DNA from 2 places in the Flintibacter sp. HCN-6482 genome. Region 2 is predicted to be linked to the other one. Evidence: riboswitches for the same ligand, from Rfam matches in the RefSeq annotation. Region 2 holds a riboswitch; the other holds the start of a gene.
What was found. A riboswitch is a leader RNA that binds a small molecule or an ion and turns the genes downstream of it on or off. The one in region 2 is predicted to bind lysine.
Positions count from the first base shown of each region.

Region 1 (14,626 bases), 620 kb from region 2:
CTGTGTACGGGTGTACGAGCGGTACAGCTTCGGCGGTGGTAACCGAGTGTCCCTGGCCATGACCTTGGCAGGGGATGGGGATGAGCTGTTCCTGTCCGCCATTACCTCTGGCGGCAGCCAGGCCATGTTTTTGAAGCTCAACACCTGGGGGGAGAAGGCCTTTTTAGATACCCTCCGGGAACTGGTAGAAAAGCTCTAAAATCAAACAGGAAGTGAACCCATGGCAATCGATTTTTCCAACATAGAATTTGACCGTGAGGAGCCGGGTGAACCGCTGGTGACCACCTCTCTCACCAGGGAGGACGAGGGGGAGTATTCCCTTCGGCCCAGAACCCTCCGGGAGTATATCGGCCAGGAGAAGGCAAAGGGAAACCTGGAGGTGTTCATCCAAGCGGCCAAGATGCGCCATGAGCCCCTGGACCATGTGCTTCTCCACGGACCACCCGGATTAGGAAAGACTACCCTTAGCGGTATCATCGCCAACGAGATGGGAGTCAATGTGCGTATTACCTCCGGCCCCGCCATTGAAAAGGCTGGGGACCTGGCCGCCCTGCTCACCAACCTGAATGAGAACGACATTCTTTTCGTGGATGAGATCCACCGCCTTAACCGCTCGGTGGAGGAGGTTCTGTACCCGGCCATGGAGGACTATGCCATCGACATCATCATCGGCAAGGGCCCATCAGCCAACTCTATCCGCTTGGACCTGCCCAAGTTTACCTTGATCGGGGCTACTACCAGGGCTGGCCAACTGTCTGCCCCGCTGCGGGACCGGTTCGGTGTGACATTAAGGCTTGAACTCTATACCCCGGCGGAACTGGCGTTGATCGTTACCCGATCCGCCGGCATCTTGGAGGTGCCCATTGAAGCCGACGGGGCCATGGAGATCGCGCGCCGCAGCCGTGGAACCCCTCGCATCGCCAACCGGATGCTCCGCCGGGTACGGGACTTCGCCCAGGTGAGGGCTGGCGGTGTCATCACCAAGAAGGTGGCTGATGAAGCCCTCACCGCCCTGGAGATCGACTACCTGGGGCTGGATTCCATCGATCACCGGATGCTTCGCTCCATTATTGAAAACTATCGGGGGGGACCAGTGGGGTTAGAAACTCTGGCCGCTACCATCAACGAGGAGGCTGTTACCCTAGAGGACGTTTATGAGCCCTATCTGATGCAGCTTGGCTTCCTCACCCGTACCCCAAGAGGGCGGTGCGTCACGGAAAAAGCCTATCGACATTTAGGACTGCCTGTCGCGGGAGCGGCAGCCGTGGACCAGCTGGATCAACTGACATTCTGACTTGACACATTTTGTATGATAGAGGTGCGAATTTATGGGTAAATTATTTGGGACTGACGGAATCCGCGGCGTAGTCAACGCCGGGCTTGATGCCGATTTGGCGTATAAAGTAGGACTGGCTGCCGCTATTGTGCTGTCCAAGGACAAAAAACCGGGGGAGAAGCCTCTGGTTACCATCGGGAAGGATACCCGAATCTCCGGGGATCTGCTGAAAGGCTCCCTCATCGCTGGGCTGTGCACTGCTGGGGCCGATGTGCTGGACTTGGGCACTCTTCCCACCCCAGGCGTGGCCTGGGTGACTGTGGACGAGGGGGCGGACGCTGGCATCGTTATCTCCGCCAGTCACAATCCATTTGAGCACAACGGCATCAAGATTTTCAACGGCCAGGGCTTCAAGCTGTCCGATGAACTGGAGGAAAAAATCGAGGATATTGTCCTCTTTGGCCACAACAATGTCCCTATGAAAACAGGTGGCGATATTGGCAAGGTGAGCTATGTGGCCCCCAAGGCCAGCGAGGACTACATCGACCACCTGGAGAGCACTATAGACTCCACCCTGGGTGGCCTGCGTATCCTTGTAGACTGTGCCAACGGAGCGGCCTCTACCACTGCCGCGCGGCTGTTTGACCGCTTCTCTAAGCTGCGTACCGATGTCATCAACGCCGACCCGGATGGAATCAATATCAACGAAAAGTGCGGCTCTACCCATATTGATGGATTGGCCGCTATGGTCAAGGCAGGCGGCTACGACATTGGCATCGCCTTTGATGGGGACGCGGACCGCTGTCTGGCGGTCGATGAGATGGGAAATCTCATCGACGGGGATCAAATCATGGCCGCCTGTGGACTGGATATGAAAGCCAAGGGAAAGCTGCCTGGGAATGCCATCGTGGCCACTGTCATGTCCAATCTGGGCCTACATCTTTACAGCAAGGAAAAAGGTATGGACCTGGAATGTACTGCGGTAGGCGATCGGAATGTTCTAGAGCGGATGCTGGAAAAGGGGTACCGTCTAGGCGGCGAGCAGTCTGGCCACATGATTTTCCTGGAGTACGCAACTACTGGCGACGGCCAGTTGACTGCGTTACAGATGTTGGCCCTGCTGAAGGAGAGTGGAAAAAGGGCTTCGGAGCTGTTTGGATGCTGTCCCCGTTTCCCACAGGTGCTTATCAATGTTCCGGTCACGGATAACGATGTAAAAAAGTCGGCGATGGCCAGCCCGTTACTGGCCCAGGCTGTCCAGCAGGAGGAGAGCGCCCTAAACGGCGAGGGCCGGGTGCTGGTCCGCCCATCAGGAACCGAGGCCCTGATGCGGGTGATGGTGGAGGCCAAGACAGAGGACATTGCCCAGGCGGCTGCCCAACGGCTGGCAGATCTGATCCCCCAACTATAAAAGATGAATCGGATATGGTCGAGCTTGGAGGTTTTGACAAAATATTTCTGCCAAGGGCTTGACAAATCCGTTGATTTTGTTTATTATGATTAAGAGCCATCCTATTGATATGGAAGTAACGCGATTCCAGAGTTTGTCCGATGAGGAATTATGTCAGCAGATTTCCAATGGCTGCCGTGAGGCGGAGGATGAATTGGTCCTTCGATATGGTCAGCTGGTACGTGCTTGTGCCCGCCCTCTGTTCTTAGCAGGCGGTGATAGCGAGGACCTGATCCAGGAAGGTATGTTGGGCCTACTGACTGCCATCCGTGGCTTTGATTTCCGGCGGGACACAGCTTTTCGCACTTATGCTGAAATCTGTATCCGAAGCCGTCTGATTACTGCTGTCCGCGCCGCCCAAGGCGGCAAGCATTCCCCATTGAATCACAGCATCTCTTTTGAACCCCCTCTTTTTGACGGGACCAACGCGCAACTGTTTTCCATCGTGGAAAGCCCGGAGGACGTCATCATCGGCAGGGAGGAACTGAAAGAGCGGCTAGATGCTCTGAAGGGCCAGTTGTCTGAGCTTGAAGCCAATATTTTGCCGCTCTATTTAAACGGCCTCTCCTGTGGAGAGATTGCAAAGCAGGTAGACCGCTCCCAAAAGTCGGTAGACAACGCCATCCAACGCATTCGCCGCAAAATGGCGCGGTGATTTTATCCCCGGCGTATCCAGCGTGAGCTGATCGCATATTACAATCGCCCAAGCGAATTGATTTGGGCAACGAGTCAAAGAGAGGGAAAGTCCATGTACGAAGACAAGATCCTGGTATGTAAAGAGTGTGGCAACGAGTTCACCTTCACCGCTGGTGAGCAGGAGTTCTATGCCGAGCGCGGCTTCCAGAACGAGCCCCAGCGCTGCAAGGCCTGCCGTGATGCCCGCAAGAACGCTGCTCGCGGCCCCCGTGAGTATTTTACCGCGGTGTGCGCTGCCTGTGGTGGTGAGGCTAAGGTTCCTTTCGAGCCCAAGTCTGACCGTCCCGTTTACTGCAGCGACTGCTTCGCCAAGATGCGTGAGCAGCAGGGCTGATATCTGCCAAGAAAAAAGGGCGCCCAATCGGGCGTCCTTTTTCTTGCCCCATCAAAAACGCTCGGATCGCCACATCGGCGTCCGAGCGTTTTTGATGGACTTATTTGACTAGCATACTCATATCGTACAGGCCCGGAGCATCCACTGTGGCCATGAATTTTGCGGCTTCAAGAGCCCCTTTGGCAAAAATCTCACGGGAATGGGCGATATGACGGATCTCCATTACTTCATCGTGGCCGGCAAAAATGATCTCATGCTCTCCCACAATGGTGCCTCCACGTACAGCAGAGATGCCAATCTCCTTTTTATCCCGTGGTTGACGGACGGAGTGTCGGTCAAAGACGTATTCGGTTTCATGCCCACAGGCGGAGGCGGCAGCGTCCGCAATCATAAGGGCAGTTCCCGAAGGGGCATCTACCTTGCGGCGGTGGTGCCGCTCGATGATCTCGATATCATAGCTGTCTCCCAATACTGTGGAAGCCTTCTTGACCAACTCAAGCAGTACATTGATGCCAAGGGACATATTAGCCGAGCGGAAGATTGGAACTTCTAGAGCGGCCGCACCAATTTGAGCGACTTGCTCAGGAGTATATCCGGTGGTAGCCAAAATCATGGGAATTCGGGTATCCCTGGCAAAGGACAACAGACCATCCAGCGCGGCCGGAGAGGAAAAATCAATGACAGCATCCGCTTCTCCATGAAATTGGGCAGGGGAGGAGTACACCGGAAATTCTCGGTCACTGGCGCCTAGTACATCAAAGCCAGCGACGACCTGGACCTGGGGATCTGCCTCACAGAGAGAGGTCACCACCCGGCCCATATGACCATTACAGCCGGAAATGATTATCTTTAGCACGTGTGGACGCTCCTTACTTCAGCAGGCCCATCCGCTCCATCGAGGTGCGGAGTACGGCCAGATTCTTGTCAGAGATATCGCACAGAGGCAGCCGAAGTGAACCAGCCTCCATCCCCATTAGATTCATAGCCGCCTTGACGGGGATGGGATTGACCTCACAGAACAGGGCGTCGATTAGATCCATATATTCGATTTGGAGTTTAGCTGCGGATTCGAAGTCATTGTCCAGACACCAGTGGCTCATCTGTACCATGACCTCAGGGATGATGTTAGAGGCCACAGAGATGACGCCTTTGGCTCCCAGCGCCATCATAGGGACCACTTGGTCATCATTGCCGGACCAGATATAGAAGTCGTCAGGGCACAGATACCGGGTATGGGCCAGGAGGGAGAAATTGCCACTGGCCTCCTTGACACCGTTGATCTTGGGATTTTCGGACAGCACCTTATAGGTGTCGGCAGTAAAGGATACGCCGGTGCGGCTGGGAACATTATACAGGATGATGGGAAGGTCAGTCCGGTCGGAAATATACTCATAGTGCTTGATCAGACCGGTCTGGCTTGCCTTGTTATAATAGGGGGTGACGTGGAGCAGGGCATCTGCACCGGAATCCTGTGCGTGCTGGGACAGGTAGACGGCGGCAGAGGTGTCGTTGCTGCCGGAACCAGCGATGACCTTGACACGGTGATCTACCCGCTTGACACAAAATTCCACGGCAGCAATGTGCTCACGAATAGACATGGTAGCGGACTCACCAGTGGTGCCGCAGACACACACCGCATCCACGCCGGCGGCGATCTGGTCGTCGATCAGCTTTCCGAAGGCGTCGTAGTTGATGCTGCCGTTTTGGTCAAAGGGAGTGACCAGCGCGGGACAGGAACCGGTAAAAACAGGACTTCTCATAAACAATACACCCTTTCTTCAAATGCGGGAAGTAAGGAGGGTGACCTCCTGGCTCACATATGATCGATATAGCCCTCGGCGCACAGCAGCTCGGCCAACAGGACAGCGCCGCCTGCAGCACCCCGCAGGGTATTGTGGGACAGGCCCACGAATTTATAGTCATACTGTGTGTCCTCACGGAGCCGCCCCATGGAAACCGCCATTCCGCCTTCCAGCTCACGGTCCAGCTTGGCCTGGGGACGGTCTGGCTCCTCGAAGTAATGGATAAACTGCTTGGGCGCGGAGGGAAGCTCCAGCTCCTGGGCTCTGCCCTTGAAATTGGCCCAGTCTAACTTGATCTGCTCGATGGAGGGCTTTTCACCGGAAAACTTGATAAATACGGCGGCGGTGTGTCCGTCGGATACTGGGACGCGCAGACACTGGGCGGTGATGGAGGGGCCATCCGCCTTGACAAATTTATCGTTCTCGATGCGTCCCCAGATCTTCAACGGCTCCTGCTCGCTCTTTTCCTCCTCGCCACCGATATAAGGGATCAGGTTATCGACCATTTCGGGCCAACGTTCAAAGGTCTTGCCGGCGCCAGAGATGGCCTGATAGGTACAGACCAGGACCTTTTCCACACCGTACTTCAGCAGGGGGGTGATGGCGGGAGCATAAGACTGGATAGAGCAGTTGGACTTGACGGCGATAAAGCCGCGTTTGGTACCTAGGCGGCGGCGCTGTGCGGGGATGATCTCAATATGCTGAGGATTCATCTCGGGGACCACCATGGGCACGTCATCGGTCCAACGGTGGGCGGAGTTGTTGGAGACCACGGGACACTCGGCTTTGGCGTACCGCTCCTCCAAAGCGCGGATTTCATCCTTCTTCATATCAACAGCACAGAATACGAAGTCTACCAGACCGGCGATTTTCTCCACGTCGGCCTGAGCATCCATGACAACCAAGCCCTTGGCCTCTTCAGGAATGGGTTTCTCCATGGCCCAACGTCCGGAGACAGCCTGCTCATAGGTCTTTCCAGCAGAACGGGGGCTGGCTGCGATAACTGTAAGCTGGAACCAGGGATGACCCTCCATCAGTGTGATGAAACGCTGACCAACCATACCGGTTCCGCCAATGATACCTACTTTATACTTTTCCATGTAAAGCAACCTCCAAATCTCTCTTATATAAGGGTATGACAAAGTCTGAACATAGATGAGTCGACCAGGGGAAAGAAAAAAATAAATCAGCGGCTTTTCAAGCGGCTGATTTTGTACTATAATGTCGACTAAGAGCAAATTGCTCGACCGGCAAAATATTCACAAAAGCAGACAGCTCTCCATCAGCCTGACCCTGATGACAGTCGGCTGGCTGTTAACCAGACGACCAGAGCAAACTCTTGACCGGAAGAGCAGCTCTTCGGCGGCGTCCCCTTTGAACATGGATCAGCGGGAACCGGCTCCCTGGCCATGTCTACTGATGTAGCCGCACCTCTATCTTGCAGAATTTGACCCTATCCTATCACGTTTGAAGGTCGGTGTCAATAGTACAAAACCGCAGAAGTGGAGAAATGGAGCAGACCATGAGGAGAAATTGGATGCGGCTTGCCGCCGCTGTACTTGCAATAACCCTGGCAGTCCCCACCGGATGGGCCGTAAGAACCAACAGTGACGGTGAGGTTATGATCCGTGTAGGGCTGGCATCCTCGTACCAGTACATAGAAACGGGAGAACTGGAGGCCGCTCACCTCCAAAATAATACAGGGTATGGCGCCGGTTTCCGCTTCGGCTACTATGACGGGAATATGGATTTCGTTGAGCTGGGACGGACGGAGAAGGACATTGACCAGGTGGCGGTGCTTAAGACACAAAACCTCTACTATGGACGGGACGCCTCGTTGGGCAAGACTACCTACTCCTCCTCCATTACCAGCAATATCGCGGTGGGCTGCTATCATATTTTGATCGATAGCGGGTATGGAGACTACGAGGACGCACGGCGGGACGCGGAAGACTATGAGGATGGCTTCGTGGCCTGGATAGATGGAGAATACCAGGTTCGGGTGGGAGCCTATCTCTCAAAGGGCGAGGCGCTGGACGCAATCGATACCTTAGGGGAGGGGACCGTTGTAGGGACTACTTCCTACGGAATGAGTATTGTGGAAACAGGGACGGATCATATCCTGTTTCAATTTGACCAGGGAACAGGTGGTATCCTGGCGATCCTGCCAGACGTGACCGGAGCAGAGGATGTCAGGACTTGGTTCTCCAATTATAAATACCGAGGTGGCTTTCTTTATCAGCGCCTCAATGGAGGAAATATCTCGGTAGTCAATGTGGTGGAGCTGGAGGACTATGTAAAGGGTGTGGTCTGTTATGAGATGGGCCGCACCTGGCCCTTGGAGGCCCTGAAGGCCCAAGCCACCTGTGCCAGGACTTATGTTCTGAGGAACATGGGCCGGCACCAGAGCTACGGATTTGACGTATGTGGCAGTACGGAATGTCAGGCATACCATGGTTGCGGAGATGGACGTTCCAACTCCGGCCCCAGTGAGGTAAGCGACCAGGCGGTAGAGGAAACAGCGGGCCAGGTGGTTCTCTATAACGGAAAATTGGCAGAGACCGTATATTCCTCCAGCGCGGGCGGAGCCACAGAGGACGCAAAGAATGTCTGGGGGACGGATACAGTCAACACCCATCCCTACCTGAAGGGTGTGATAGATCCTTACGAATCCCTAGTAGACGACTTAAATCCCTATTCTCCCTGGACGGTTACCTATACCTCAGAGGAGCTGACCAGTAAACTTCAGAGCAACGGCTTTGGGGTTGGTACTTCCATCGATTACCTAGAACTGACCTACTCTGAGATGGGAAACGTCATTCGACTTCAGGTACACTGGAAAAATGGGAACAGCAACACGTTCAAGCCAAGTGCATCCTCTGGCGGCATAGATATGGGTATCCGAGGAAATTTTGGTGTTAAGTCGATCCGGTTTACAGTAAATGGAAAGATGGCCAGCCAGCCAGCCGGAAACGGATCTGGAAGCTATGCGGTCAATGGTTCCGGTACACTGAGTGGTACGGACGATGTATATGTGATTTCTGGTACCGGTTCGGTATCTGGAGCTGGAAGCGATCTGTATGTGATCTCCGGTTCTGGAAAGATTAGCTCGCTGTCGGAGGGGAATACCGGTGCCTCCGGGACCAATGTGGGAGGCGGCACAGTGACCGTCTCTGGAGATACTTATGTATTTGACGGAGCGGGCTGGGGGCACCAATTGGGAATGAGCCAATTTGGTGCCAACGCCATGGCCCGCGAAGGGTTTGACTATGACGAGATACTGAAATTTTATTTTCCTGGCGTCCAAGTGGGCACCTATTAAAAGAAGAGAAAGGCGTAAACTGTTTTGAAGACCTCTGATTTCAATTTTGAACTGCCAGAAGAGCTGATCGCTCAGACTCCTCTAGAGCGGCGTGATTCCTCCCGGCTGCTGACACTGGACAAGAACACAGGAGCAGTCGGACATCACCACTTTTATGATCTGCCGGACTTCCTGCGCCCCGGAGATTGCCTAGTCCTCAATGACTCCAGAGTGCTGCCCGCTCGTCTGATCGGGCACCGACCCACGGGAGGGACCTGTGAGGTATTGCTGCTGGTGGACCGGGGCGAGGGGTGCTGGGAATGCTTAGTCCGTCCAGGAAAAAAACTTAGGACAGGCGCCCAGATAATATTTGGACAAGGGCAGCTGACTGCAACGATTGAACGGGAGCTGGAGGACGGCAAGCGGCTGGTCCAGTTCCACTACCAGGGAATTTTTCTTGAAATATTAGAGGAATTGGGGAAAATGCCCCTGCCGCCCTATATCAAGGCCGAGCTGGAGAACCAGGAGCGTTATCAAACGGTCTATTCTAAAGTCGTAGGATCCGCCGCAGCGCCCACCGCCGGACTGCATTTTACTCCGGAACTGCTGGATAATATCCAGGAAATGGGTGTGAAGGTATGCTACGTTACGCTCCATGTCGGCCTTGGTACCTTTCGGCCTGTCAAAGCGGAGGACATCCGCGACCATGAGATGCATTCTGAGTTTTGCATGATATCTCAGGAAACCGCGGACATCATCAATGAAACCAAAAGAAATGGAGGCAGGGTGATTTGTGTGGGTACCACTTCCTGCCGCACCATTGAGAGCTTTGCGGCGGAGGACGGCACCATGACACAGCGGTCTGGATGGACAAATATCTTTATCTATCCTGGGTATCGCTTCAAGGTGTTGGACGCGCTGGTCACAAATTTTCACCTACCTCAGTCCACCCTTATCATGTTGGTATCCGCTCTGGCGGGCCGCGAACATGTACTGAACGCCTATCAAGAGGCGGTGAAAGAGAAATACCGCTTTTTTAGCTTCGGAGACGCCATGTTCATTTCTTAGAAAGCGCGTCATGGCTGATAGACTTGTCCAATATCGGTCAGGCTCTCGTGGTCGGCCTAGAGGGGGCGGTAATATCCGCTACAGAGCAGCTTCGAGCGATGGGATCGGAAGGAGTGTTCCAAAAAAATCAGAAATGTTTTGGATCCCGAAGCGTGACTCCAGCAGTTGGAGGCGCTAACCGGCGCGAAGGACCGGGACCCAAGACAGCCAGCTGCAGCCAGCGCGTAAGGCGGAATGAAGTCGCTGGTATCACACACTTTAAGGAGAAATCTATGTTTCAATTACTAAAAACCGAGGTGAAGGCCCGCCGGGGAGTATTTACCTGCCCCCATGGAACTGTGCAGACTCCTGTTTTTATGAATGTCGGCACCTGCGGAGCGATCAAAGGGGCGGTGTCCGCCCACGACCTGAAAGAAATCGGCTGTCAGATCGAGTTGTCTAATACCTATCATCTCCACCTGCGTCCGGGTGACGATGTAGTCCGACAGATGGGTGGACTCCACAAATTTATGGATTGGGATGGCCCCATGCTCACTGACAGCGGAGGATTCCAGGTGTTCTCTCTGTCCGGACTGCGGAAGATCACAGAGGAAGGCGTTACCTTCGCCTCCCACATTGATGGAAAGCGGATCTTTATGGGACCGGAGGAGTCCATGCGGATCCAATCCAATCTGGGCAGTGATATCGCCATGGCCTTTGATGAGTGTGTGGAAAACCCGGCGCCTTACGACTATGTCAAGGCCTCCTGCGAGCGGACAGCACGATGGCTGGATCGCTGTGCAGTGGAGCACAGAAAGCTCAATGAGGCGCCTGGCTGCGTCAATCCCGGCCAAATGCTATTTGGCATCAACCAGGGTGGGACCTATGCAGACCTGCGGAAATGGCACATGGATGAGATCGCCAAACTGGACTGTGACGGTTACGCCATCGGCGGTCTGGCTGTAGGGGAGCCCACACAGACCATGTATGATATTATCGAAGCGGTGGAGCCCCATATGCCGAAAGAGAAACCTAGGTATCTGATGGGAGTGGGAACCCCCTCCAATATCATTGAGGGAGTAGCCCGCGGCGTGGATTTTTTTGACTGTGTTATGCCGGCACGAAACGCCCGCCATGGAAAGCTGTATACCTGGGAGGGCACCATAAATATCAAAAATGAGAAGTACAAGCTGGATTCCCGTCCCATTGATCCCACCTGTAACTGCCCGGTCTGCCGCTCCTTTTCCCGAGCCTATCTCCGGCACCTGCTGACGGCCGGGGAGATGCTGGCTATGCGTCTGGCAGTGCTCCACAATCTCCATTTCTATAACGAATTGATGCTCCGCATCCGCGAGGCACTGGATCAGGGACGATTTGAGGCATTCCGACAGAAATTTTCTGGAAAGCTGGACAGACCCGCAGCAGACCCAGGAATGTAGTCCTCGAATTTGACAAAAGGACTTGCCAACAGGAAAAAAACCCGCTATAATAGCACTAATGCGTCTGACTGGAAACAGCTGACAACAACTTTGGAGGGAACGAATTTTGGAAACCTTAATACTGATGGCCTTAATGTTCGCAATGCTCTACTTCTTTATGATCCGCCCCGAGAACAAGCGGAAGAAGGAGGCTCAGAACCTCCGCAATTCGCTGACTGTCGGCGATGAGATTACTACCATCGGCGGTATCATCGGCACCATCTGTTCTGTGAAGGAGAATACCATCGTGATTGAGACCGGGGCTGATCGCGTCCGCATCGAGTTCACCAAGTGGGCTGTTTCCACTAAGAACTCCTCTGCCGCTGCTGCGGAGCAGAAGTAATCACAGAAAATAGACATACTATATGCCCTTCTCGCATAGGTTTTCGTGAAAACAGAAGACCGCGGGGAGGGCATTGTGTTATGAAAAAGAGGGAAAGACGGCAAGAGGAATCGGGCGAACAGTGGGTCAACAGTATGTGTGAACTGCTCAAGGGTGGGGTGCTCGCCGGTTTTTCGGCCGTGCTAGCACTTCTGCTGTGCGCCTTGCTCATTTCAACAGGAGTCCTGCGGGAACAGTGGGCTCAGGGAGCGGTACTAGCGGTCTGTGTCTTAGGCGGGGCTGTTGGCGGGATATACAGCATCAAAAGGATCCGCTCCAAATCTTTGCTAGTGGGGACAGGAGTAGGAGCAATCCTGTTCCTGCTTCTGCTGACGGCAGGCCTTCTGGCCTATGATACCGCATCGTTAGAGCAGGGGGGAGCTGGCATACTCTGCGCCTGCCTGTGTGGGGGAGCGATAGCCGGTATACTGGGAAGAAAGCCCAAGAAAAAGCGGAAAAGATGATTGAAATATCCGGTTCGCTATGCTACAATACCACTTGATAGCAGCGATATTGCCCAGCTTCAGTTTTCCACCAAAGGAACTGCCGGACTTGCGTCCAGAGAAAAACTGTGGTATAATTGTTGCACTAAGCGATTCAGGAGGAGATACCAATGAAGCATATCCAGACCCTCAACGGGGCCACTTTGAAGGCCAGTGCCGCCAAGGGCGGCTGCGGCGAGTGCCAGACTTCTTGCCAGTCTGCCTGCAAGACTTCCTGCACTGTTGCCAATCAGAAGTGCGAGAATAAGTAAGTTCTCAACATACCTGAAAAGGGTGGGCGTCAGCCTGCCCTTTTTCATGTCTATTTCTCCGTCCAAATGATATCGATAGGGAAATCGAGGAAGGAAGTTCGATATGGTACATACCTTTACGGCGCTCGGCCAGTATCTGGCCGCTGATGTGAACAGTGGCGCGGTCCACGTGTTGGATAAGTTGAGCTTTGACTTGCTCTCTTTGATTGAAGGGCCAATGGGAGAGAGGCTGCCCCAAAAACTGGCGGAGCAGTTGGACCAATATGATCCACAGGAGCTATCCGAGGCTTGGGAGGAGCTGAGAGGTCTTCAGGACCAGGGCCTTCTCTTTTCTGATGACGAATACATCGATCCGGAGGCCGCTATGGCCCTGCCCAAGTCGGCAGTGGTCAAGGCGCTTTGTCTCCATGTATCTCATGACTGTAACCTGCGGTGCAAATATTGTTTTGCCTCGACAGGCGACTTCGGCACTGGCCATCGGATGACCATGGACTTTGAAACGGCCAAAAGGGCCATCGACTGGGTCGTGGCAAAATCCGGAAAGCGTAGAAATATCGAGATTGATTTCTTTGGCGGGGAGCCTCTCATGGCGATGGATACGGTGAAGCGCACTGTGGAATACGCCCGTTCCCTGGAAAAAGAGCACAACAAGGTATTTCGCTTTACGATTACGACCAACGGTGTCCTGCTCAATGATGAGACGATAGAATATATCAACCGGGAGATGTCCAATGTTGTCCTGTCTCTGGACGGTCGTCAGCCTGTCAACGACCGGATGCGGCCTACTGTGAACGGGAAGGGGAGCTATGAGGTCATCGTTCCAAAATTCCAAAAATTGGTGGCCGGCCGTGGAACCAAGGATTACTATGTTCGTGGGACCTTTACACGGGATAACTTGGACTTTTCTCAGGATGTTCTCCACATGGGGGATCTGGGTTTCCGTCATGTATCGGTAGAGCCCGCCAGCGGACCGCTGGATGATCCTTTCGCCATTAAAGAGGAGGACTTGGAAAAGGTAGAAGCGGAATATGAGAAATTGGCCGGCCAGTTGATGGAGCGGCCAGACATCAACTTTTTCCATTTCAATGTAGATCTGGCCCAGGGGCCCTGCGTGATTAAGCGTCTGCGCGGCTGTGGCGCTGGCTGTGAGTATGTGGCCATTACGCCTGATGGAGATATCTATCCCTGCCACCAGTTCGTAGGGAAGGAGGAGTACCGTATGGGCAACGTGTTCGATGGCTCCTTTGATATGGATATCTCCGGAACCTTTGCACAGCAGAACATCTATACCCGCCCGGCCTGCCGGGAGTGCTGGGCCCGTTTCTATTGCAGCGGCGGCTGTTCCGCATCTAACCTGCTTGTCAATGGCGACATAACAAAATCGAATGATGTAGCCTGCCAGATGGAACGCAAGCGGCTGGAATGTGCCATCGCTCTGAACGCCATTGAAGCCGGTATGGGAAGCAAAAGAAATACGAATTGTAATAATACAGATTGTATTGAGTGCAGTCTAGGGGAATCTAAATGAATTTCAACATATAGTGCCGGCGGCGTGTTTTATGTACTGCATTTTGTGAAGTGAGGCGCCACTTTAGCGCCTCACTTCGTTTTTGGTTTTTAAATTTACATAACGCAATTTACATAAAACTGGAGCAGAAAAAATATTTCTTGAAAATATGACCGAAAACACTTGCGCGAAGCGGAAGAAGAGGCTATATTAAGAATATAGAAAATGGTGGGCCTTATTTTGAGCTTTCCATGTCTATTTTTTTCCCCCTTCTCATAAGGTTATCTTGAGGTGACAGCGATGGGAAAGAGGGAACGAAAAAAATGGGACTTGCCGTCGGAACAATGGGTCCCCTTGGCTATTTTATCAGGTTTCTTTTTATTGGGGGGACTTTGCGGTTCCATCTTTGCCAGTCTGGCAGACGGGCAGGGTGGACAGGAGCTGTGTGACTATCTGCGGGATTACCTGGGGCTGGTCAGAGATGGTGCCCTCTTTCATAACTTTTGGTCCGGCTTGTGGGAGGAGCTTCGGTACCTGCTTGCTGTTTTTTTGCTCGGCCTTACTGGGATCGGTGTGGTGGGTCTGCCGTTACTTTTTGG
Region 1 covers NZ_JBBKBK010000002.1:622,658-637,283, forward strand. The annotation lists gene WKS99_RS08025 (DUF6054 family protein) at 1-199, shown strand, start outside; gene ruvB (Holliday junction branch migration DNA helicase RuvB) at 221-1,294, shown strand; gene glmM (phosphoglucosamine mutase) at 1,329-2,687, shown strand; gene WKS99_RS08040 (sigma-70 family RNA polymerase sigma factor) at 2,797-3,381, shown strand; gene WKS99_RS08045 (zinc-ribbon domain containing protein) at 3,475-3,756, shown strand; gene dapB (4-hydroxy-tetrahydrodipicolinate reductase) at 3,857-4,612, opposite strand; gene dapA (4-hydroxy-tetrahydrodipicolinate synthase) at 4,626-5,516, opposite strand; gene asd (aspartate-semialdehyde dehydrogenase) at 5,570-6,658, opposite strand; lysine riboswitch at 6,823-7,002, opposite strand; gene WKS99_RS08065 (SpoIID/LytB domain-containing protein) at 7,069-8,880, shown strand; gene queA (tRNA preQ1(34) S-adenosylmethionine ribosyltransferase-isomerase QueA) at 8,905-9,927, shown strand; gene tgt (tRNA guanosine(34) transglycosylase Tgt) at 10,200-11,345, shown strand; gene yajC (preprotein translocase subunit YajC) at 11,452-11,727, shown strand; gene WKS99_RS08085 (TIGR04086 family membrane protein) at 11,808-12,230, shown strand; gene scfA (six-cysteine ranthipeptide SCIFF) at 12,380-12,520, shown strand; gene scfB (thioether cross-link-forming SCIFF peptide maturase) at 12,624-14,048, shown strand; gene WKS99_RS08100 (stage II sporulation protein M) at 14,328-14,626, shown strand, end outside.
Region 1: it holds a riboswitch for lysine, as region 2 does, so the genes downstream of both, asd (aspartate-semialdehyde dehydrogenase) here and WKS99_RS05040 (Na+/H+ antiporter NhaC family protein) in region 2, are expected to answer to the same signal.

Region 2 (14,626 bases):
CAGGTCAGGTCCCTCCGGCTCCCGCTCCTTTTTGGGGGGAACAGGGACCGCACCCCGGCCCGGAACCTTGCCGGACCCGTATTCCGCCAAAATATCTTCCAGAGAGAAACCGCCTGTGTCCGTGTCCCCGATGAGGGAGCGGATCTCCGCCAGGTCGTCCTCGTTTCGTTTTTTATCGTCGCGGTCGCTCATGGGAGGCTCCTTGAAATTTGAAATTCAGTCACTGGTTACGATGGATGGCGCTCAAGAGGAATCCACCCATGGTGGCAATAGCAAATACTACGGCGCCCGCACCCGGGATGGCCAGCAGGCTCCCGACGAGGTACCCGACGACAGCCATTGCGATGGTGCAAATAGCGGCCTCCAACCCGTTAAAAGGCTTAATTGGCATCATAGAAAATTCCTCCTGCAAGTCTGACTAATTGCCTGTTCGCTGGCGGACAGCCTCATACAGCAGGACCGCGGCGGCAGCGGAGGCGTTCAGGGAATTGATCTTGCCGAACATAGGGATGGAAACGGTGAAGTCACAGCTCTCTCCCACCAGGCGGCCCATCCCCTCCCCCTCGCTGCCGATGACGATGGCGGCAGGGCCCTTCAGGTCGGCATGGTACAGGGAGGTGGACCCATCCATGGCGGTGCCGAATACCCAGACTCCCGCCTCCTTCAGTTCCTTCAGCACAGTGGGCAGATTGGCCACCCGGGCGACAGGAACGTGGGCCACAGCCCCGGCTGAGGTCTTAGCGACCACGGCGGTCAGACCGGCAGACCGGCGCTTGGGGATGATGACTCCGTGGGCGCCGGCGGCGTCGGCGGTACGGATGACCGCCCCCAGGTTGTGGGGGTCGGATAGCTCGTCACATACTACGATAAGGGGGGGCTCGTCCTTATCCCGGGCGGCGGCTAGGATGTCGTCCACAGAGGCGTACTCCCGAACGGCGGCCTGGGCGATGACTCCCTGGTGGGAGTGGGTTCGACTCATATTGTCCAGCTTCCGCCGGTCGGCGTCTACCACTACGATGCCCTTCTCCCGGGCGGTGGAGGCGATATGCCCCAGGGCCGAGTCACGCTCGCCCTTGAGTAGAAATATTTTGTCGATGGCCACGCCGGCTCTCAGGGCCTCGATGACCGCGTTGCGGCCTTCAATGATGCCGTCGTTCTCCGTTTCCACAGGGGCGGAGCGGCGCAGAGGCGGTCTATTATTCATGGGGCAGTTCCCTCCGATGTCAAAATTTCCAACGATAAAAAACAGTATATCATATTTAGGCGAAAGGGGGAAGTCAAAAATACAGGACGGGGAAAAAACCGATTGGGGATCGAGGGGCTCCGCGGTCCGAGCAGACCCCCTTACCTTTTACAGAAAGTTTACACCCGCTTTTCTTGTTTTTAAAGTGCGGATGTGGTATGATACCATTTAGTCCTAAATGTGATTTGGACAGAAAAGAGAAAATCAAGCAGAAAATTGGAGGTATTCTCCTTTGAAACCAGATAAGGGAAACAACAAAAAGAACACGTTGGGCCTCATCAGCATTATTATGTGGGCCCTGGTACTGACCATGCTGTTCAAAAGCTGCACCTCATCCTATGCCAACGCCAACCAAGTCCAGGTGGATTACTCCATCTTCCGCCAGTGGGTGGTGGCAGAGCTGGTGGAGTCCGTGCGGATGGAGAGCGGCGAGTACGTCATCACCCTGAAGGAAGGAATGGAGGAAGAGGCTGAGGCCTATCTGCCCCAGGAAGAGGAGCGGGACCAAGGAATCTTTGCTGGAATGCAGATCCCACTCCGGGGCCAGAGCCAGGAGAAGGAATATGTCACAACCCCGCCCCCAGTATCCGACCTGAGCATCTACGACCTGCTGGATGAGCACGGGGTGACCAACTACGGCAGCGACCCGGTGGACAGCTCTGCCTATATTCTGTCCCTGCTCATCTCCACACTGCTTCCCATCCTGCTGTTGGTGGGCGCTATGATGTTCCTGTTCCGCGGGGTAGGCGGCAAGGGAGGAATGGGCGGCCTGGGCGGCGTGGGCAAGGCCAACGCCAAGGTGTATGTGGAGAAGAAGACCGGTGTTACCTTCCGGGATGTGGCCGGCCAGGATGAGGCCAAGGAGTCCCTCCAGGAGATCATCGATATTCTCCACAACCCCGGTAAGTACACTGAAATCGGCGCCAAGCTGCCCAAGGGCGCCCTGCTGGTGGGCCCTCCGGGTACTGGTAAGACCCTGCTGGCCAAGGCCGTGGCCGGCGAGGCCGGCGTCCCCTTCTTCTCTATCAGCGGCTCCGACTTTGTAGAGATGTTCGTGGGCGTGGGCGCCAGCCGTGTCCGTGACTTGTTCAAAGAGGCCAGCAAGATGGCCCCCTGTATCATCTTCATCGATGAGATTGACACCATCGGCAAGTCCCGCGACAACCGCATGGGGGGCAACGACGAGCGGGAGCAGACACTGAACCAGCTGCTGGCCGAGCTGGATGGCTTTGACCCCGGCAAGGGCGTCATCGTCCTGGGAGCTACCAACCGGCCCGAGGTGCTGGACAAGGCTTTGCTCCGCCCCGGCCGTTTCGACCGGCGCATCACCATCGACCGGCCTAATCTGGCCGGACGTCTGGCCACCCTCCAGGTCCACACGCGAAACATCCGTTTGAGCGAGGACGTGGACCTGAAGAAGATCGCCTTAGCTACCGCTGGCACTGTGGGCGCTGACCTGGCTAACTTGGTCAACGAGGCGGCCCTCCGGGCCGTCCGCCACGGCCGCCGCATGGTGACCCAGGAGGACCTGCTGGCCTCCTTCGAGTTTGTCATCGCCGGCAGTGAGAAGAAAAATTCTGTGCTCACCCAATTCGAGCGCAAGCTGGTGGCTTACCACGAGGTGGGCCACGCCATGGTGGCCTATAAGCAGAAGAACGCCGAGCCGGTGCAGAAGATCACCATTGTCCCCCACACCGAGGGATCCCTGGGCTATACCCTCTTGATGCCCGAGGAGGACAAGACCAACCTGCGGACTAAGGAAGAGCTTATGGCCAAGATATCTGTTTCCATGGGCGGCCGGGCCGCTGAACAGGTGGTGATGGATACCATGACCAACGGCGCCTCTCAGGATATCCAGGAGGCTACCAATATCGCCCGGAACATGGTGGCCATGTTCGGTATGAGCGAGGAGTTCGGCATGATGGCCCTGGGCTCGGTCCGTAACCAGTATCTGGACGGGGGCTACGGCCTGGACTGCGCCCAGGATACCGCGGCTGTGATGGATAAGGCGGTCAAAGCAATTTTGGACGTTTGCTACGAGGACGCTGTAAAGGTTATCCAGGAGAATCTGGAGGATATGCACAAGGTAGTGTCCTATCTGCTGGAGAAAGAGACCATCACTGGCGGCGAGATGGTGGCCATCATCGAGGGCCGGGATCCCGCTCTGGTGGAGGACGCCTACGCCTCTACCCGCAAGAGCGAAAAGGCGTTCCGCCCCTCCGTACCGGATGTGATCGAGGCGCCGGCCAAGCACATCCATATCGTCAGCGAGGAGGTCAAGCCTCCCGCTCTGGACGAAGGGGAGGCCAGCGGCCGTCAGCCTGAGGGGGAGGGCACAGAGGAGGACTCTGAACCCACCGCTCCCGCTGGTCAGGGACCGGCGGAACAACAGGAGCACGCCCCGTCTCAGGACGAGGATACCAAGGACCAGACCTGATGAACGGGACGCCTCGGAGAGCGTAAGCTCTCCGAGGCGTCTTACCTCTTTTGTATCAAGGGGGCAGGACCGTGAAATTAGTAGAGGACCGGCGACCCACATTGGCATCCTGGCCAAAGCGTATCTATCAGTGGTCGGAGCTGCCCCAGCTTTTCCGCCCGGCTCTGGAGGAATGGCGGGGAGAAGGGCTGCCTCCCGGCAACGTGACCTATATTCCCCAAGTACGGCAGGGAGTAGGGGAGGAGGAGCACGCCGTGTCCTGGTGGCGTGGCCAGGTCCTCCTACAGACCCTGTGGCGGGGAGGGGTAACCCGGCTGCTCATCCCCCAGGGGGCGGCTGCCATCCGCTATGAGGTCCAGCTGTTGAAATGTACCCTGACCATCTACTTAAAGAATGGCGATCAAGCCTCTTTCTCCTACAACAAGGTGAAGGAGGACCAACTGCGGCCGGTGCTGTCCCTGCTGCTGGGGCGGCCCTCCGGTCTGTCCTTTCCCACCGAGCACCCAGAGCCTGAGCGGCTGGGCTGGCTGCTGGAGGAGAGCTATGGGATGTACCACACCGCCTTGCTGTGCTACCGGCTGGGGGAGCGGCTGGAGGACTGCCTGTACCTTCGGGGAAAGACGGGCGGCCTGCTCTGGCTGATCCAGAGGACCCCGGACCCGGAGTATTTTCTGGGAGTCATGGACCGGGGCCTGGCTGCTATCAGCCACGACAGCTATTCCACCTGTGTCCTGTATGCCCCCTGGGAGAGCATGGACGGCGCGGAGCTGGTGCCGGAGAGGCGGGGATACTCCCTCCAGGTGCAAGCTGCGGGAGGGAAAATGACTATCCCGGTCCAAGGGGGACAGATAGAGAAGGTCCGAAATTTTTTGGACCACTTATCTCGGGAAAATGACCAGATATCCCAATTTCATTGACCGCATAGCCCACCTTCTGCTATCATTTTCGAAAAAGGGGGAGGGAACCTTATGGAAGGATTGGGACAGAAACGGCTGGGTGTAGGCCTGACCCTCTTGCTTCTGGTGGGGCCCCTGATTGTGTTTGTCCTCCTTTCTCTTGGTTTTCCACCAGTCATCGGCAATCTGATGGCCGCCCGCGCGATGAAGGAATATGCGGCCCAGGTCCATCCGGAGTGGAGGGCGCAGGGCCACTGGGCGGGCTATGATTTGGTGGGCGGCGGCTACTATCTCTCCTTCTCCGACGGCGGCGAGAAGCGGAGTCTGGGATATGGCGGGCTGGTCGTAGAGGATAAGGAACGGGAAGAGGCCCTGCGGAAGAAACTGTACATCGACAGTGTCATCCGCCGGACAGGGCTCTGGGTCCCGGACCAGAATATTACCATGTGGTCAGCCAGATGGAGCCCCCAGATGCCGGACGAGGCCGTCATATCCGTCGATGTGTAGTTCTATGGCGGCGCGGATGAGCCCATCCCCGATGAGGCAGTCATGCGGGAGAGAATGGCCGACCAGGCCATGTTGGCATATGAGGTCCTGGCTGCCCATTGTCCCATACACAGATTCTCTGTCCGATACCACCACAGGGGAACGGAGGGGAAACAGGGTGGAATGCTTTGGAACAGGATTACAGTGGACCTGCCCCAGGGAGAGACCATGACCAGAGACCACATCCTGACAGGCGAGCTGGTGACAAACTGAAGGTGGAGGGATTAGGGTGGCGCCTTGTGCCCCTCTAAACCACCCGTTGTATCTCACCATCCATGATTGTCGCGGTTCCGATGAGAGCAGTATTCCTCTTCAAAGGGGAAAGACAGTAAAAGAGCGGCCGTACAGCCGCTCTTTTACTGTCGTATTTTCTGGGCTCCCTGTACGCCAAAGGAGACAAAGAGGCAAAACACTGGGGAAAAACTGGGCTCTAGTCAAAGAGCCGCTGTTCCAGCCAGACTAGCAGGTCCTCCATGACCTCCTGGCGGTTGAGCTCGTTGAACATCTCATGGCGGCCTCCGTGGTACAGCTTGACAGTCACATCCCGGCACCCGGCGGAGCGGAACATCGCCTCCACCTTCCGTACCCCCCTGCCCATGGAGCCCACGGGGTCCCGGTCACCGGACAGAAAATAGATGGGGGTGTCCACGTCCATTTTGGATAGATTTTTTTTGCTGGCGATGAACTGCAGTCCTTCCATCATATCCCGGAACATGGATACCGTGGGCTGGAAGGCACACAGGGGGTCGTTTAAGTTGGCGTCTACCATGTCACGGTCCCTACTGAGCCAGTCGGCGCGGGTTCGGGCGGGCTGAAATTTCTTGTTGTAGGCGCCCAGAGAAAGCTCATAGATCAGTGGGCTGACATAGTCCGGGCCCTTGAGGGCGGCCAGCCCCCCGGCGAGAAGCCGACCGAAGGCCACTAAGGGCGCCTTTTCCTGGCCGGTGCCGGAGAGAACCGCTCCATCCACCGTTCCCGGCCAGCGAATCAGATAGGTCCGAGTGAGGAAGGAGCCCATGGAGTGGCCCAGCAGCACATAGGGCAGACCGGGGAACTTTTCCCCCTCTATCTCCCGTAGGCGGCGCACATCTTGGGTGACCAGGTCCCATCCCCCGCGGGGGGCGAAGTAACCGTATCGACCGTCGTTCACTGTGAGGCCGTGGCCCAGGTGGTCCTCGCCGCACACAACAAAGCCGTGGGCGGTGAGGAATTGGGCCAGATGCTGGTACCGCTCGATATGTTCTGCCACCCCATGGACAATCTGAATTACAGCGATAGGGCTGCTTTGGGGGAACCACTCCTGGGCGTGTATAGTATGGACGCCGTCAGAGGAAGGATAGGAGAACTCCTTGGTCTGGGTCATAGAACCGCGCTCCTTTCATCGGTATGTGGAGGATGGCGGGGGCGCGTGCGGCCTGGCCCTGCCGCCCACCTTCCTGTCCAGTTTACCCCAAAGCTGAGAAAACAGTCAACCCATCTGTTCCAGCAGTGAGCGAATGGTGGCGGCATGGAGGACCCCGTCTTGGGCCAGCTCCTGATATAATTCCTTGAGACAGGCATCCGAGGTGGTCTCAGCGGCCTGCTGATTGGCCCGCTCCCATCGCTGCTCCCAGACGAACTGATCCCGTAGGGCCAGGGGGAGAGAGGCGTTAATGACCACAGAGGGGGTCGGTGGGCGGTAACGCTGACCGGTGATGAGAAAGTAGGCGGCAGAGAGCTGGCGCAGGGCCCGCCGGTGGTCGGCAGCCAGACAGCTCAGTGACCTGGAGCAGCTTCCGCCCCTGCGGACTAGGGCCTGGGCAATGAAGACCCCTTCTTTGACCAGGTCCATGAGAGAGGCGAGCGTCTGTTCCTCCCCCTGGGACTGGCTGCCGAGGCAGAAGGGGGGGTCCTCCTCCGCTTTGCTGCGGGACGGGGGAGGGGGCGTAGGAGAAGCGGCGGGCTGTACCGGGGTCTCGGCTGGGACCGGCGCGGCCTCGCACTGGTCTTGGGGGGCGGTTTCGGCGGGGGCGATCTCATCTACTTCCGCCCGCCCTATGGCGATGGGGCTCTGCGCTTGATCGGGCATCACACGGCGCCATACCCGGTCAAACGCCTCCTGGTCCACGCCCTGGGGAGTCAGGGCGGCAGGGTTCGAGTTTTTTTCCATGGCGATTCCTCCTTGGGTATGAGTTCTTACCAATCTATGCGTTTGGGGGAAAATCGGTGAAATTTTTCCCGTCAGCCTTGCCCCACAGATGTTTTTGTGATACACTTCCCCTGACAACGAGCAAAGGAGCGGTTCCATGACTGACCAGGAGAGGACCGATTTTATATTCCGCACAGTCAATACGCCGCACCAGTTTTCCTATGAGAACGGCATCACCGTGACCCATGTGGAGCCCGGTTATGCCAAGGGGGAGCTGGTGGTGGGACCTAACAGCATCAATCCCCATAAGAATGTCCACGGAGGGGCAATGGCCACCCTGGCCGATACGGTGGGGGGATGCTGCGCCTGTTCCAGGGGCGGCGTCTGCGTCACCGCGGGAAGCACTATGGAATTTTTGCGCCCCGCCTTTGGAAAGAAGATATTCTGTGTAGCCACGCCCAAGAAGATGGGCCGCACCCTGTCTGTGATCCAGGTGGTGCTCACCAACGACCAGGATGTAGTGGTGGCCACCGGCACTTTCACCTTTTTTATGATGGATTGATAGAAAATTGAAAAAGAAGGAGCTTTTTTTCGAAAGAGGCTTGACAATAGTGAAGGGCCGTGGTAGGATACTTGCAATTCCAAATGAATAGTGGATAGAGGCGCGGTACTCATGCGTACTGTGGGACAGGGCCAGGCAGCCGTCCCCAGGAGAGGGTGTACCGCCGAAGGCTGGCTTCTCTGCCTGGAGAGGCGAACCTGGGCCGCAGGAGAATATCCTGCGGACTGTCACGAACAAGTGGAGCGCTATCCGAAGGTCCCTGGGGTCCGCCTGGGGACGTCCGGCTTTGCCATGGGCGCTTGACGTGCCTGTGGCTTTTTTGTTTGCGCGGGGGGCTGCGGCCCCGGAGAGAGAATCATGTGGAGGGAAAAGAAATGAGAACGAGAAGATCCTGGCCTGTGCGCCTGATCATCATGGTGATGATGGTGCTGGCCCTGGCCACCACCAGCTTTGCCGTGCTGGCGGACGACCCCACCGAGATATCGGGCACCAAGATGATCGAGTGTCCCGACTGCGGCCTTACGGGCGGGTGTTCCGTATGCCTGGGCACTGACGCTGAATGTGAGGCCTGCGGCGGCACCTTTGTGTGTCCCACCTGTGGGGGTGAGGGGTATATCCAGTCCCCCAGCAGCTCCTACAACACCGCCCTGTCCCTGCTGCCCCCGGTCATCGCCATCGCCCTGGCCCTGATTACCAAGGAGGTGTACTCCTCCCTGTTCATTGGAATCCTGGTGGGCGGCCTGCTGTACTCCAATTTCTCCTTTGAGGGGACGCTGAATCATGTGTTCAGCGGCGGTATCGTGGCCTCCTTGTCAGACAGCTACAATGTGGGCATTCTCATCTTCCTGGTCATTCTGGGCACTATGGTGTGTCTCATGAATAAGGCAGGCGGCTCGGCCGCCTTCGGCCGGTGGGCCAAGAAGAACATCAAGTCCCGGGTCGGTGCCCAACTGGCATCCATCCTGTTGGGCTGCCTGATCTTCATTGACGACTACTTCAACTGCTTAACCGTGGGCAGCGTCATGCGGCCCATCACCGACAAGCACAACGTGTCCCGGGCCAAGCTGGCCTATATCATCGATGCCACCGCCGCGCCGGTATGTATCATCGCGCCCATCTCCTCCTGGGCAGCCGCCGTGTCCGGCTTTGCCGAGGACGGCCAGGGCCTCAATCTGTTTATTCGGGCTATCCCCTATAACTTCTATGCCCTGCTCACCATTGTGATGATGCTGGGCCTGGTGCTGATGAAGGTAGACTTCGGCCCCATGGCCAAATTCGAGAAGAACGCCGTAGAGAACGGCGACCTGTTCTCCGGCTCCAACCCCTATGCCATGATGGATGAGGAAATCGACGACACCAAGGGTACTGTGATGGACCTGGTGCTGCCCATCGTGGTGCTGGTGGTCTGCTGCGTCATCGGCATGATCTACTCCGGCGGATTCTTCTCCGGGGAGAATTTTGTGGATGCCTTCTCCAACTCTGATGCCTCTATCGGCCTGATGCTGGGTTCCGCCTTTGGCCTGCTGTTCGCCCTGATCTACTTCTTCGTCCGCCGCTCCATGACCTTCAAGGAGATGATGGGCTGTATCCCTGAGGGCTTCAAGGCCATGGTGCCCGCCATCCTCATCCTCACCTTTGCCTGGACCCTGAAGAGCATGACCGATTCACTGGGCGCCAAGTACTTTGTCCGTGACTTCGTCCGCAGCGCCCAGGGCCTGCAGATGCTGCTGCCCGTCATCGTATTCGTGGTGGGCTGTCTGCTGGCCTTTGCCACCGGCACCAGCTGGGGTACCTTCGGCATCCTGATCCCCATTGTCCAGAACGTATTTTCCATGGACAACCCTCTGGCCATCATCTGCATCTCCGCCTGTATGGCCGGCGCGGTGTGCGGAGACCACTGCTCCCCCATCTCCGACACCACCATCATGGCCTCCGCCGGTGCCCAGTGTGACCATGTCAACCATGTGTCCACCCAGTTGCCTTATGCAATCTCCTGCGCGGTTATTGCCGGCATTTCCTATGTGGTAGCCGGTGCGTTGGCTTACTTCGGCCTACCCGGTATCATCGCTCTGCCGGTTGGCATCGTCCTAATGCTGGGCTTCCTGTTTTTCGTAAAGAATGCTCGGAGGAGCGCCTGAGGTAAAACGGCGGGATATCCAGACCGAAAGCAGAAATAAAATAAACAAAGACGGAGCAGAAGCGTCGCTTCTGCTCCGTCTTTGTTTAGATGCGGCAGGAGAAGAAAGATTCTCAATGATTTCAAATCCTGCTGGGGACGTTGTGCGTTCCCGATTTTGCCTTTCCCGATTCCTGTCCGGCCTTCACATCTGGGGAGCTAGACCTTTTCACACTCCAGCTTTTCCTGCAGTGCCTTGATGGCAAGGTCTAGAGCAGGGATAGACTTGGCGGTGGCATACTGCTTCATGTGCTCCAATTCCCGGATGGCTTCTTTAGTGGTCATAGCGGTCACACTCCCTCAATCATTTTTTACTATTATAGCATGGGAGGGAGAAAATGTAAATCACCGGCGCTTTCGCCAGCCGCCGCCAAGGAGGACAAGGCCGGCGGCCAGGGCAAAGAGGAGCCAGAACAGAAAACTTCCACTGGGGATGGTGTCCGTAAAGGCGAGCGCCACCAGGGTGACAGCTACGGCGCGGCCAGCCCAGATTAGGGGCATAATTTTTGGCATAGAGGTTCCTCCTTATCTCCGATGGGCCAGAGCGAAAGCTCCGGCCAGAGCCAGCAGTGCCAGGACCAGCACCCGCTCCACGGCGGTAGCGATCCAGGCGAAATGCAGGACGACAGGGTGATGGATACCAGGCAGCCCGTCCATACCATCAGGACCCCGGTTTTCATATCAAAACTCCTTCTGTTCCATGATACGGCAGGAGATGAGGTAGGATAGCCCAAGTCCCAGGAGTGGGATCAGAGGGAGTAGGGAGCCCACGGCCAGAACAGTGCTCTCCGGCATCCGGTCCAGAGAGGAGAGGTCGATGCCCTCGAAGAGCCCCAACTTGTAGGCGCCGAAGAACAGGAGCAGGGGGGCGAAAATGACGATATACATATAGGGGCGGGCCCGTTCCACCCCCAATTTATAGCACAGGGGGAGGAGAATATCAGCGATGATGAGTCCCAGCCCCAGAGATACCATCAGGCTCAACAGGTTTTCGGCCATGGCGCTCTGCCCTTTCCCAATGGACAGGACCACGCAGGCCACCAGGGAGTAGAGGGTTGCGGCGGCGGCCATCACCAGGGTGAACAGGTAGCGCGCGCCCACCAGACTCCTCCGGCCAGTGGGGAAAGTGAGGGCGTATCGGTCCCACTTGGCCAGTTCGTCGAAGGAGAAGGCGGACAGGGGCAGCATCATGATAATGATTTGAGTGACGGCGGTGATGGTGGAGATGGGAAAGAGTCCAATCACGGCCAGCAGCAGGTAAAAGGCTAGAAACAGCACATAAGTCTTAAGGGTCTTTCGCATCACGAGCATATCTTTTAGAACCAGTCCGGTCATTGTGCTTCCCCCTTTGCGATGAATAGCATGATGTCTTCCAGCGTGGTCCGCTCCACCAGTAGTTCTGGATACCGGCGGCGGAAGGCGGCCCGGTCGGCCACCAGGCCCTCGCAGCCGTAGGAGCTGCGGCGTACCCGGATCAAATCGTCTGGGGCCACAGAGTTCAGCTGTGCGGCGGTGCAGGCCAGACGACCGTAATTGTCCAGAATACGATCCTTGGCGTCGGACAGGACCACCTGCCCCTGGTGGATATAGGTGATATAGTCCGCCGCCTTCTCCAGGTCGCTGGTGATGTGGCTGGAGATGAGGATGGCATGGTCATCGTCCTGGATAAATCCGAGAAACTCGTCCAGAATTTCATCCCGGACAATGGGATCCAGACCGGAGGTGGCCTCATCCAAGATCAGCAGCTTGGGGCGGTGGGACAGGGCGGCAGCCAGGGACAGCTTCATCTTCATCCCGCGGGAGAATTCCTTGACGAATTTGCGCTCCGGCAGCTGGAATTTGGACAGATAACGCTGGTAGAGGGCGCTGTCCCAACCTTGATATATCCGGGAGAGAATCAAATCGATGTCCCGGGGGCGGAGGGAGTCGTGGAAAAAGCATTCGTCCAGCACCACGCCGATCTCCAGCTTGGCGGCCCGCTCCTCCCTCTGGTTGTCGTGGCCCAGGAGGGTGATGGTCCCCTCGTCCCGGCGGATCAGGTTCAAAATACATTTGATGGTAGTGGTCTTGCCTGCCCCATTCTCGCCAATGAGGCCCATGATGGCCCCTCCGGGAACGGTCAGGTTGATATCCCGCAGAGAAAAATCGCCATAGGACTTGCGGAGCCCTTGCACTTCAATACTATTTGTCATAATTCGTCACCTTTATACAGAATATCCAATAGCTCATGGAGCTCATCGAGAGAGAAGGCTCCCTTCCGGGCCTCCTCCACCGCCTGGGTAAGCTTCTCCTCCACCCGGCGGAGCTGGGCCTCCCGCAGCAGCTCCCGGTTTTGGGGCGCCACGAAGCAGCCCTTGCCTGGGACGTTCTCTAAAAAGCCATCTCGTTCCAGCTCCTCGTAGGCCCGCTTGGTGGTGATGACGGAGATACGGAGCTCCTTAGCCAGCAGGCGCATAGAGGGCAGGGCATCCCCCGCCGACAGGGTTCCGGCCATGATTTGCTCCTTCACCTGGTCGGTGATCTGCTCGTAAATGGGTTTGACGCTGGAATTACTTAGAATGATGTCCATCTCATGCCCCTTCTAACAGTGGAGAGAGGGGAGAGCTGCCGGCCGGTACCAGGTCCAGCGCCCGCCCTCTGACGCACTGTTATTTTGTGTTTTCTGTATATATACTACATATACAATATAACAATAGAAAGCTGTTGTCAATAGGGCGGGTAAAAAATTTTTTGGCAGTGGTATGGCGGAAGGCGGAGCATGGGAGACATCCGGCCTCCGCCATTAAGCATTTTGGCCAGTTTTCTGGAAAAAAAGCGGGAAATGCTATGGTTTTGCCTAATTTACAAGGAGAGAGGCCGGTGCTATAATTGCCAGCGCCTAGAGAAGACTTAGAAAAAGTGTGTGGAGAGGCGAAGAACGTGAAACTGGAAAATGATCTGGGCCGCGATCCCATCCGAAAGCTGGTCCTGAATATTGCGATTCCCAGTATGCTGGCCCAATTTGTCAGTGTGCTGTACAGCATTGTGGACCGCATCTACATCGGGAATATCCCGGAGATCGGCAACCTGGCCCTGGCGGGGGCCGGCGTCTGTGGTCCCGTGGTCACCATGATCGGCTCCGTGGCCTTTTTGGTAGGGGTCGGCGGTTCCCCCCTGATGTCCATTCGGATGGGCGAGGGTAACCTGGCCCAGGCCAGAAAGATACTGGCAAACTGCTTTCTCCTGCTTAACGTGCTGGCGGTGCTCCTGATGGCCGGTGCCCTGTTGACCAGGCGGCCTCTGCTCCTGCTTTTCGGAGCCAGTGAGACCACCCTGCCCTATGCTCTGGACTATTACACCTACTACCTGTTCGGCACGGTATTCGCCTTGCTGGCCAACGGAATGAACCAGTTTGTCATCTGCCAGGGCTTTGCCAAGAAGGGGATGCAGTCGGTGATGCTTGGGGCGGTGCTCAACATCGCCCTGGACCCAGTGTTCATCTTTGGGCTGAACATGGGGGTACGTGGAGCGGCCATCGCCACTGTAATCAGCCAACTGGGCAGTTGCCTGTTTGTCCTCCATTTTCTCTTTGGCCCTGTACCCCAGGTGCGCATCACCTTCGGGGGATACAGCCGGAAGATCATCTCCAGGGTCCTGCTCACTGGGCTGGCTCCCTTCCTCATCATTGCGCTGGACAATGTGATGATTATCGCGCTGAACGCTGTTCTCCAGAACTACGGCGGACCGGAGCAGGGAGATATGCTGGTAGCCGCCGCTACCATCGCCCAGTCCTTCATGCTTATTATCACCATGCCCATGGCGGGGATCACCGGCTCTACCGGCTCCATTCTGGGCTATAACTTTGGAGCTGGCCGCCCCGACCGCATTCTGGAGGCCCAGAAGTACATCCTGGCCCTCTGTCTGGCCTTTACCACCGTGCTGTTCCTGGTGGGCCAGTTCCTGTGCGCCCCCTTTACCCACATTTTCACTCCCGACCTCCAGGTGTCCGCTCTGGCGGTCCAGGCCATCAAGATATGCACCATTGGCCTCATCCCACTGGCCTTCCAGTACACCTTAATCGACGGGTTCACCGGCATGGGGATGATGCAGTGGTCTCTGCCCCTGTCTCTGCTCCGCAAGGGCGTGTACTTCACCGCCCTGTTCCTGCTGCCGGCAGTCTTCGGCGCTACCGCCGCTTTCTTCGCGGAGACGGTGTCCGACCTGTTTCCGCCCCTGGTCACCATGGCGGTCTACTGGAAGCGGCGGAACTGGATTATCCAGGAGGCGGCTAGCCACCGCCGCCTGGAGAGTGACGCCCAGACCGCAGTGCAGCAGCCAGCGGCATTGGGTCAGGCTCAGGCCATATAAAAAGAAGCTCTCTGTCAAACCTATCTGACAGAGAGCTTTTTTATGGATATCGTTATGGCCTCCGGCTCATGGCAAAGCCCAGGCAGGCCCCGCACAGCCCGCCCACCACATGGGTGAGCTGGGATACGTTGTCCCGGAGGGTGATGGCGTCAACCACCTCGCCTCCCAAATAGAGGACGGCCACCAGAATAAGGGTCAGAGGGATAGCCCCCGCCCGCATACCGGACAGGGAGGAGAGCAGGATCAGCATGAATACGATGCCGCTGGCCCCAAGCAGAGCTGTCTTGGGAA
Region 2 covers NZ_JBBKBK010000002.1:2,682-17,307, forward strand. The annotation lists gene WKS99_RS04990 (hypothetical protein) at 1-192, opposite strand, end outside; gene WKS99_RS04995 (hypothetical protein) at 221-391, opposite strand; gene rlmB (23S rRNA (guanosine(2251)-2'-O)-methyltransferase RlmB) at 419-1,204, opposite strand; gene ftsH (ATP-dependent zinc metalloprotease FtsH) at 1,476-3,680, shown strand; gene WKS99_RS05010 (hypothetical protein) at 3,752-4,597, shown strand; gene WKS99_RS05015 (hypothetical protein) at 4,649-5,083, shown strand; gene WKS99_RS05020 (hypothetical protein) at 5,126-5,335, shown strand; gene WKS99_RS05025 (alpha/beta hydrolase) at 5,553-6,485, opposite strand; gene WKS99_RS05030 (rubrerythrin) at 6,591-7,271, opposite strand; gene WKS99_RS05035 (PaaI family thioesterase) at 7,408-7,812, shown strand; lysine riboswitch at 7,900-8,068, shown strand; gene WKS99_RS05040 (Na+/H+ antiporter NhaC family protein) at 8,187-9,950, shown strand; gene WKS99_RS05045 (hypothetical protein) at 10,148-10,273, opposite strand; gene WKS99_RS05050 (hypothetical protein) at 10,334-10,501, opposite strand; gene WKS99_RS05055 (hypothetical protein) at 10,514-10,645, opposite strand; gene WKS99_RS05060 (ABC-2 transporter permease) at 10,670-11,323, opposite strand; gene WKS99_RS05065 (ABC transporter ATP-binding protein) at 11,320-12,180, opposite strand; gene WKS99_RS05070 (GntR family transcriptional regulator) at 12,177-12,557, opposite strand; gene WKS99_RS05075 (MATE family efflux transporter) at 12,908-14,335, shown strand; gene WKS99_RS05080 (rhomboid family intramembrane serine protease) at 14,388-14,626, opposite strand, start outside.